Regions from separate parts of the Paenibacillus sp. FSL P2-0136 genome, predicted to be linked through region 2. Evidence: predicted binding sites of a transcription regulator. Region 2 holds the regulator's gene; each other region holds the start of a gene.
What was found. The regulator LexA, encoded in region 2, represses DNA repair genes until DNA is damaged. The targets are predictions, from matches to a motif close to CGAACATATGTTCG.
Positions count from the first base shown of each region.

Region 1: the regulator LexA is predicted to act here: its motif matches at 2,030-2,043, upstream of addB (helicase-exonuclease AddAB subunit AddB).
Region 3: the regulator LexA is predicted to act here: its motif matches at 1,292-1,305, upstream of NYE26_RS32455 (putative DNA modification/repair radical SAM protein).

Region 1 covers NZ_CP150244.1:5,324,981-5,328,260, reverse strand. The annotation lists gene NYE26_RS22615 (alginate lyase family protein) at 1-1,886, shown strand, start outside; gene addB (helicase-exonuclease AddAB subunit AddB) at 2,144-3,280, shown strand, end outside.
Region 2 covers NZ_CP150244.1:3,922,014-3,925,293, reverse strand. The annotation lists gene NYE26_RS16435 (hypothetical protein) at 1-213, shown strand, start outside; gene NYE26_RS16430 (hypothetical protein) at 328-546, shown strand; gene NYE26_RS16425 (L,D-transpeptidase) at 626-964, opposite strand; gene lexA (transcriptional repressor LexA) at 1,153-1,779, opposite strand; gene NYE26_RS16415 (LysM peptidoglycan-binding domain-containing protein) at 1,977-2,393, shown strand; gene NYE26_RS16410 (DUF896 domain-containing protein) at 2,503-2,712, shown strand; gene NYE26_RS16405 (hypothetical protein) at 2,760-3,280, shown strand, end outside.
Region 3 covers NZ_CP150244.1:7,542,145-7,545,424, forward strand. The annotation lists gene NYE26_RS32455 (putative DNA modification/repair radical SAM protein) at 1-1,247, opposite strand, end outside; gene NYE26_RS32460 (hypothetical protein) at 1,471-1,632, shown strand; gene NYE26_RS32465 (glycoside hydrolase family 3 C-terminal domain-containing protein) at 1,943-3,280, shown strand, end outside.

The DNA.
Region 1 (3,280 bases), 1.4 Mb from region 2:
ATCTGAGCCGCTGGATTCCGCTGGGCAAGCCGGTGGCGGACTGGCTGCATAATCCTACGAACGACCCCGAATTCACCTGGGGCATCAACCGCCACTGGCATATGCTGGATCTGGGCAAGGCCTATCTGATGAATGGCAAGCAGGAATACGTTACGACCTTTATGCAGCATTTCCGTTGCTGGCGCGAGCAGAACCCGGTTCCTGTGATTCCGTCGTATGAGGAAGCGGTCTTTTTCCAGAAGCTGGGTCCATGGCGTCTGCTGGAGACCGGCCTGCGGGTGCAGTCCTGGATCTCTGCGTACAAATATATGGAGGACAGCCCGCTGCTGGATGGACACTTCCGCAGTGAGCTGCTGGAGGGGCTTGCGGAGCATGCTGAATTTCTGACCCGCTACCTGGGCAGCACGGAGATCAATCATGCGATTATGCATATGCAGGGCCTCTACATGATTGCTGTCTTCCATCATGAGCATCCGCGCGCACCGTATTGGCGGCAGCTGGCCGGGGAGCGCCTGGAGCTGTGTCTGTTGCATCAGGTCGGGCCGGAAGGGATACAGATCGAGCTGACCACCCATTACCATGATGCCGCCATTGAGATGTTCGGGACGCCTTATCTGCTGGGCGCGTTATCCGGCCACCCGTTCTCCTCCTGGTACGGCGGGCAGCTCCGCAAGATGGCCGCGTTCACCGAAGCGCTGGTCCGCCCGGATCACCAGTCCACGGGGATCGGCGATTCCGACTGGATCAGCAGCGGCCGGCAGCGGCTGACGCTGCTGGGCGCCATTCTGAAGGATGATGCGCTGATCGGACGCGGCACGGGCAATGCAGAATGCCTCTGGCTGCTGGGAGCCGAGGCGTATGAGCGGTGTGTGCAGCTTCAGGCGGAGTCTGCGCCTTCGGTGAGCAGCGTGGCTTTTGTGCAGACCGGGTATTATGTGATGCGGGACCCGCAGCAGTATCTGTTCTTCGATGCCGCAGAGATGGGCGGAGCGCACGGTCATGCCGATGCGCTGAATCTGGAGTGGATGTGGAACGGGCAATTGCTCTTCACCGATACCGGGAGGTACACCTATGAGGAAGGGGAATGGCGCCGTTATTTCAAAAGCACCCGGGCACACAACACTATTACCATAGACGGGTTGGATCAGACGCCGTATATCTCTACCCAGCAATGGGGCGAGCCTGTGGCTAAGGCCAGCACCTTCCGCTGGGAGAGCAACAGCCGTTACCACTTCATTGATGCCGCGCATGACGGATACATCCGTCTTCCCGGTCCGGTAATGCACCGGCGCTGGGTGCTGCTGGGCGTGGAGGTGCCGCTGCTACTGATTGCCGACTGGCTGGAGGCGGATGGCGAGCATGAGCTGGAGCAGCGGTTCCATCTGCACCCGGAGGCGGTGCTGGAGCTGTTTTCCGAAGCCGGAGCGGCTGGAGAAGCAGTGACCGGAGAAGCTGAAGTTGAAGCTGAAACAGCCGTTATTGGAACCGGAGGAGACGCAGCTGGAGGATTTGCCGTCGCCGCACAGCCTACAGCAACCGTGGTCTATCCCGGCTCTACAGTGAAGCTGAATATGAGCTGGATGACAAGCGGCCTGAAGGATGAACAGTTCACGGTGAATAAGGAGCAGGGCTGGGTATCGGAGGTCTACGGCTCTAAATCGGAGATTCCGGTAATCGAGGGCCGGGCGGCTTGGGCCGGTAAGGCTGGAATTCTGACCCTGTGTCTACCCGGCGATGCGGCGGACAACAGCGGTCCGCTGCACGTGAACACTTGCATGGTGGACGCGGAGCGGCGGCGGGTCGAGCTGTCCTATGTATACGGAGATGCGATCGGCACCATTGTAATCGGCCCGGACACCCTGGGCTGGACGGAGCGGAAGGAATAAGGGTCTTGTGCTTCACTTGGGAGGAGTTGCAGCAGTAATTGTTAGCCTTGAACCTAATTTACATGCATTTATTCAGACTCTTCCGCCCGCCGTTTGCGCGGCTCCGGGAGAGTCTTCTTTATTTCTGCATTTGCAAACAATGGCAAACGTACGTTCTGGAGCGGGCGGTGGAGGTATGCTATACTATTGAGACGAGAAGTTTCATAGATTCTGGTGTCGCATAGAGTGCCAGGGTTCAACGGAAGGAGTCTGCTGAAATGACGGTTAACTTCATCATCGGCCGCTCGGGCAGCGGCAAGACGACTACAATATGGGAGCGGGTATCCTCCAGGCTGAAGGCAGAGCCGCTGGGGGCCCCGATCATTATACTTGTTCCCGAGCAGGGATCGTTCGGAGCGGAACGGGGACTGCTGGCGGCGGGCGGCGTGAAGGGGAGTCTGCGTGCCCAGACGCTTAGCTTCTCGCGGCTTGCCTACCGGGTGAAGCAGGAGACCGGCGGCAGCGCAAGTCTGCCTATCAGTGAAGAAGGCAAGAAGATGCTGATCTTCAAGATTATCAGCAAGCGCAAGGAGGAGCTGAAGCTGTTCGGGGCTTCCTCGGACCGGCCGGGATTTGTGGAGCGGCTCAGCAGTCTGCACACGGAGCTTAAGCGCTGCTGTCTTGGAGCCGGAGACCTGGAGGAGCAGATCGGCAGAATGCGGGATGCCACGCTGGGCAGCCCTATTCTGGCCGGGAAGCTGGATGATCTGCATCTCGTCTTCAGCGAGCTGGACCAGGAGATGTCACAGCTCTATATAGATGAAGAGGACAGACTGGCCGAACTGGCTGAGCATATTGCGGACTCTGCCTATATCCGCGGCGCCGAGATCTGGGTGGACGGCTTCCACGGCTTCAGCAACCAGGAATTCATTGTCTTGCGTGAGCTGATGCAGTACGCGGACACAATGACCATTGCGCTCACACTGGACCGGATCCATCCGCCGGGCGTTGCCCCTCATGAGCTGGAGCTGTTCCATCCGGCGGCGGTTACTTACATTAAGCTGCGGGGAATAGCGGAGGAGATGGGACTTACCGTATGGGATGAGCTGCTGGCTCCGCCCGTCCTGCCAAGGTTCAAGGACAGTCCCGTACTCGCTCATCTGGAGCGCGGATTACAGCGCCGGCATCCCTGGACGGGACCGGCTGAACAGGTGAAGGAAGCCATCAGCATCCGGGCTGGGGCTTCACGCCGCACCGAGGTGGAGGGCGTGCTGCGCGAGATGCAGGCCCTGGCCAGAGAATCGGGGGCCAAATATGGGGAAATGGCGGTATTCATGCGCAATATGGCTGATTATGAGCCGCTGATTGCCCCGTTATTTCAGGACTTCGGCGTTCCGTTCTTCCTGGACCAGAAG
Region 2 (3,280 bases):
GCTTATAAAGTACTGTCCAGTGATGCTGATCTATTCGCTGCCGCACTGGCACAGGTACAGGTCTACGTCGTTCAGCTGGTTGATGGCAAACCGCATGTGATTGCTGATTATGCCGGACCTGTACAGAAATGGACACCGGAGTACATTGTGCTGGCCGGAATGACTTATAGACGCGATGAATTTGAATTCCGGGTACGATTGAACAAGAAGTAAGCAGATTCGCTGCCCACTACCTGCAGCTCTAACTAACATTACTGCCGAATCACACAATCTTTGGAGCCATTCTTGGCATCTCTTATACTATCCAAGTGTAAAAGAGGTGTAAAGATGAGCCAAAGAGAACGTAACCGGATTCGCAGAGCCATTAATGTCCTGCTGACACAGCGGGCAATCCTGCTGGAGAGACTGGAAGAGATCAATGAGAATCTGCGCAGGGTGCCTAGAGGTTCGCGGGCCAGAAGAGAACTGCTGGCAGCCAGAGAATCGATCCGCGAGGCCATCCGTTTGAATACGGTGGCTATCCGTCTGTTGAGAAGTGTGCTGTAGTCTGTATCCGCTCTAATTTATATGAGTCACAGGAACCCTTGGGACGCAATCTGGCGTCTCAAGGGTTTTTGCGACGTTCCTATTCCCGGATGGTGACACGGGTACCTATGGGAACGAGGGCGGCTAGAGCCAGAACATCTGCGTTATACATTCGAATACAGCCGTGTGAGACCATGTGGCCGATGGAGGATGGGTCATTGGTTCCGTGGATGCCGTAATGCGGCTTGGACAGTCCCATCCAGAAGGCACCGAACGGACCGCCCGGATTGGGCTGTTTGTTAATGATGGTGTATTCGCCTACAGGCGAGACGGTTAACATTTTGCCGATGCCGACAGGGAAGCCTCTGGTGACAACGTCATTATCCAGCAGATACAGCATGCGCTGTGACAGATCGACGATAATTCGGTAATTGGGCATACAGATCAGCACTCCTTTGTAACAGGATATGTGCGGAGCTATGCAGCGGTTCGCAGAAAAAATGGCCAAAAAGCTGAATGCGAACAAATGTTTGTATACAGCTTTTTGGCCACCACACGAAGTAAAATGAACATAAAACAGGCTGCTTCGCATGGTGCGGAGCAGCCTGTTCTTAAGCGGGGAGTAGATTAGTGGATATCGCGGAATAATCCGATGACCCGGCCCAAAATTGTAACGCGGTTGAGGCGGAGAGGCTCGTACGCCGGATTCTCCGGCTGCAGCCTGATATGATCCCGTTCCTTGTAGAAGGTCTTGACAGTTGCTTCATCTTCTTCGGTCATCGCTACAACAATATCGCCGTTGTCGGCAGTCTGCTGCTGGCGCACGATGACATAATCCCCGTTCATAATTCCGGCATCCACCATACTGTCACCAAGGACAGATAGCATAAATACCTTGTTATCACCTACATAATGAGCAGGCAACGGGAAGTAATCCTCAATATTCTCTGTTGCTGTAATAGGAACACCAGCTGTAACCTTACCCACTACCGGGATGCGGGTAACGGTCTGGACGAATTGATGCACATTCTCTGAATCTTCCTGGCCGAGTAATTCAATGGCACGCGGTTTCGTTGGGTCACGCCGGATCAGGCCCTTCTTCTCAAGCCGGTCCAAGTGACCATGCACGGTTGAGCTGGAGGCCAGGCCGACAGCCTCGCCAATCTCGCGGACGGACGGAGGATAACCCTTGCTGCGGACTTCATTACGTATAAATTCCAGGATCGCCAGCTGACGACTAGAAATCTTTGACATCGGTATCAACCCCATATACTATGTTTGGGAAAATTATAACATAGAACTTCCGTTCGTACAAACATAAGTTCTAAAATGAGGAAAATAAGAGAACGGAAATAAAGAGAACAAATGTTCCGAAAAAACTATTGATCGAAACACATGTTCGTGTTATATTATTTTCGAAAGCAAGAACATGTGTTTGGAGGATGATAATCATGTTAAAGTATAGTACATACAACAGCATCTACAATAATGAGGATATCAAGGTGTCCGCTCCCAGTAATCCAACTGCTCATAGTTATGTAACCAAGATCAAGGACGGTATTCTTCATAGTCTCGCTGCGCTCTCATCACTATTCCGTCAGGTCAGCCTGATGAAGCTGGTCCTGGTGCTGATGCTTGTTATTTCGGGATTCACTGTGGTGGGGAATGTTTTTGCCGGTTCGGTCTCGTCGATGAAGCCGGATAAGCGGATCGTAGTCGAACGCGGGGATACCTTATGGAGTATTGCGTTAAGCAACAAGCCTGGGGACATGAAGACAGCCGTATATATAGAAGGAATAATGAAGAGTAATCATTTGGAGAACAGCGTCATTAAGGCCGGAGATATTCTGACTTTACCTTTATACTGAAGGAATGCAGCAGGCTAATGATCGACTCGGAGAGCTTTCAGGGGGTAGACCTTGACAAGCTCTTTTTCTCATGGCAAAGTTAAAATGAATTTAGAGGGAGGGAAACGTATTGAATATTGACGAATTGGTCGCACGCATCAATGAATTGGCACGCAAAGCTAAGAACGGCGGCCTGAATGAAGAGGAACTGGCTGAACGTGCCAAGCTCCGCGAGATTTACCTGGGGAATATCCGCACTAACTTTCGGGCCCAGCTTGATACCATCGAAATTGTGGACAATCCGGAGCATGAAGAAGGCAATAACGGACTTAAGCATTAGCCTGTTGCCTTTTCATAGATAATACAGGATGACTAGGGGGAACTTACATGGCCCGTTCTTGGGAAAGAATGGTTCAACGCAACACGAAGCAAATTAACCAGCAAAGAAAGAAGCAGGGGAAGGACTCCATTTACACTTCCAGCACTAAGACTGCCGCGAAAAGCATCGATATTTTCAAAGGCCGAAATATCGTATTCCCCGTTGTACTGATGCTGCTCGGTATCATGTTCTGGGTGGTCGGCTCAATTGACGAAGCCAAAGGAAGCGGGATTCTGGCCAACTGGCTGGGTGTAGTGCTGTACTTCCTGCTCGCTGCGCTGCTGTTCTTCCGCCGTCCGTTTCTTAAGGTTGAGCGTGCGCGTATCTCTACTATTAAATACAACCGCGAACGCTTCCTGGCTGCGGCGGATATTGAGAAGATCACTTTATCGCGCAGTGTAGTTACCATTAAGTATAAGGGTAAGCGCAAGCAGTGGATTTTCTCCAAGCTGATTAACCGTTATGACACTGCTGCGATGGGGGAACGCCTGGAGCAGTTCGCCAAGAACAACAACATTGAGGTCGTGCA
Region 3 (3,280 bases), 3.6 Mb from region 2:
AAGTCATCGAACAGCGTGAGCTGTTCCACCTGCGGCTGCTGGAGAGCCAGCTGCTGCCCGGACATGAGGGAGCGGAGCAGCGTATGCTCGCTTACCTTCAGCCCTTCCAGCGGTTTGTCCTTGCAGGTGATGAAGAACTGGGCACGCTTGAGGACCACTCCCAGCCTCTTCAGCGCGTGGAAATCGAGCGATCCGGCCCGTCTGGCCTTCACGATCCGCTGTGCACTTCTTACGCCGATGCCGGGTACACGCAGCAGCATTTCGTACGGGGCGCGGTTGATCTCAACGGGGAACTGCTCCCGGTGGTTAACGGCCCAGCTGCACTTGGGGTCCAGCAGCGGGTTGAAGTTCGGCACGGCCTCATCCAATAATTCATTCGCCTTGAAGCCGTAGAAGCGCAGCAGCCAATCGGCTTGATAGAGCCGGTGTTCCCGCAGCAGCGGCGGCTTGGTGTCTAGAGCGGGCAGGAGGGAATCCTCCACCACCGGGGTGTAGGCCGAGAAGAATACGCGCTTAAGTGAGTATTTGCGGTATAAGCCTTCCGTCAGATTCAGAATCTGGTAATCGGTATCTGGCGTTGCTCCCACGATCATCTGGGTGCTCTGTCCGGCAGGCGCGAAGCGGGGAGCATGGTTATACTTGACGATATCGGAGCGGTTCTCCTTGATCCGGCTGGTAATCAGCCCCATCGGCTTCAGGATGGATACCTTGCTCTTATCAGGTGCGAGCCGTCCGAGGCTCTCCTGCGAGGGCAGCTCGATGTTGACGCTCATGCGGTCGGCGAGCAGCCCAAGTCTGGACAGCAGGGCTTCGTCTGCTCCGGGGATGGCTTTTACATGAATATAACCGTTGAAATGATAGACATTGCGCAGCAGCTCAAGTGCAGCAATTAACTGCTCTGTGGTGTAGTCCGGATTGCGCATAATGCCTGAGCTAAGAAATAGTCCTTCTATATAATTACGGCGGTAGAATTGCATGGTGATATCTGCGATCTCTTCGGGGGTGAAGGCCGCCCGGCGAATGGGGTTAGATTTGCGGTTGATGCAATAGGCACAATCATATACACAACCGTTGGTCATAAGCACCTTCAGCAGCGAGATACAGCGCCCGTCCGCCGCGAAGCTGTGACAGATGCCCATCGGAGAGGTGTTGCCGAGCGCCCCGGCCTGGCCCTTGCGGTCAGAACCGCTTGAAGTGCACGCCACATCGTATTTGGCGGAAGCGGTCAGAATCTCTAGTTTCTCCATTACATCCACGGTCTCAATCCCCCTCATATGTGAGCATTATATACCGAACGTACGTTCTTGTCAAAAGTATCTCCCCCTTCTTGGCCGACTGTAAAATGTATGCGCATTCCTTCTTGTGCTATAATAGAACCTGATGGTTCATGGAATGAGGAATCATACGGTTATTGAAATTCGGGTTAGGAGTGTTGCTGAAGTGAGAGGATATAACATATGGCGGCCCATCATGCTGATTGCGGTTGCGCTGCTGACAAGACAGTTAGTGACAAGTGTGTGCCTGATGTTCGGCATGTCGCAGGAATCGGCAGGCAGTGTAGCCATGCTGGGCATGATTGTTGCTGCTCTAATTATGTACAACCGCATGATGAAGGGCCGCCGCCGCAGATAAAATAAACAGAAGATCCGGCCGTATCTCTTCAGGCGGAGCGGATTGCATAGGAACAGGCTTGAAAGACGCCCGCACAGGTGTCTTTTTATTTTAGAACTGTCTTTTTACTAAAAAAATTTATGCAGACAGGTGCGCATCCCGGCGATCCGGCAAGCGGTGCTTGAATAATCTGGCTGGAGCTTATATTCTTAGAAGGATATGCTATATGAAGGACCATAGAGATTCAAGGTAACGTATATTCCCTGCAGGGAGGGCGTTATCTATAGAATCAACCCACAGCATGGGAAATGAACATACAGGAGGAAACCAATTGAGTACACAGAACATTGGAGTGCCGTTAGAGGGTTTTGCAGAATTTAGCCGGACGGTAGCCGCAGAGGGTGCGGTACTGCTTAAGAATGAGGGACAGGTGCTTCCGCTGGGTGACAGTGAGAGCGTCGCTGTTTTTGGCAGAATACAGGTGAATTATTACCGCAGCGGTACAGGATCGGGCGGTAGCGTTCACGTTGCATATACGACGAATCTGCTGGATGGACTGCGCAGCAAGAAGAACATTAGCGTGAATGAAGAGCTGGCTGCAGCCTACGAGGCCTGGATCGGGCTTAACCCGTTCGATGACGGCGGCAAGGTATGGGCTGCGGAGCCGTGGAACCAGAAGGAAATGCCGCTTACGGACGAGCTGGTGAAACAGGCAAGAAGCCAGTCAGCCAAAGCGGTTGTGGTCATTGGACGTACGGCGGGCGAGGATCAGGATAATGCCGATACTGCAGGCAGCTACCGGCTGACGGAAGATGAGAAGGCGATGCTTGTCTCGGTTACGGCTCATTTTGAACAGACGATTGTGGTCCTCAACGTATCCAACATTATGGATATGAGCTGGGTAAATGACGCCGCTTATGTGAACCCTATCTCTGCAGTGATCTATTCCTGGCATGGCGGCATGGAGGGCGGCCACGCGATCGCCGATGTTCTGGCCGGAGAGGTTACGCCAAGCGGCAAGCTGACGGACACTATCGCGTATTCCATTGAGGATTACCCGTCGACCCGCAACTACGGCAATGAGTTCAAGAATCTGTACGAGGAAGATATCTACGTGGGCTACCGTTATTTCGAGACCTTCTGTCCCGATAAGGTTCAGTATGAATTCGGCTACGGGATCTCTTACACGACCTTCAAGCTGGAGCCGGAGGAAGCGAAGCTGGTGAACCAGGCGGGCGAGCCGCAGATTGAAATCGGCGTCACCGTAACGAATACGGGAGCCGTATATGCCGGTAAAGAAGTAGTGCAGGTGTATGTTGAAGCGCCGCAAGGACAGCTGGGTCAACCGGCCAAAGCGCTGGCAGCCTTCGCTAAGACCAAGCTGCTGGAGCCTGGTGAGTCTCAGCGCATTACTGTAAGCTTCCCGCTCCATTCCATGGCTTCCTATGATGACGCCGGAGTGACCGGGCACGCTTCCGCTTATGTGCTGGAAGCCGGAACGTACCGCTTCTATGCAGGAACCAGCGTCAAAGCGGTATCAGCAGTACTTCTGGATGGACAAGAAGGCTATGTGCTGGATGAGCTTAAGGTCGTGGAACAGCTGCAAGAGGCTATGGCGCCTACCGAGAGCTTCATGCGGATGAAGCCGGGTGCCCGCAAGGCAGACGGT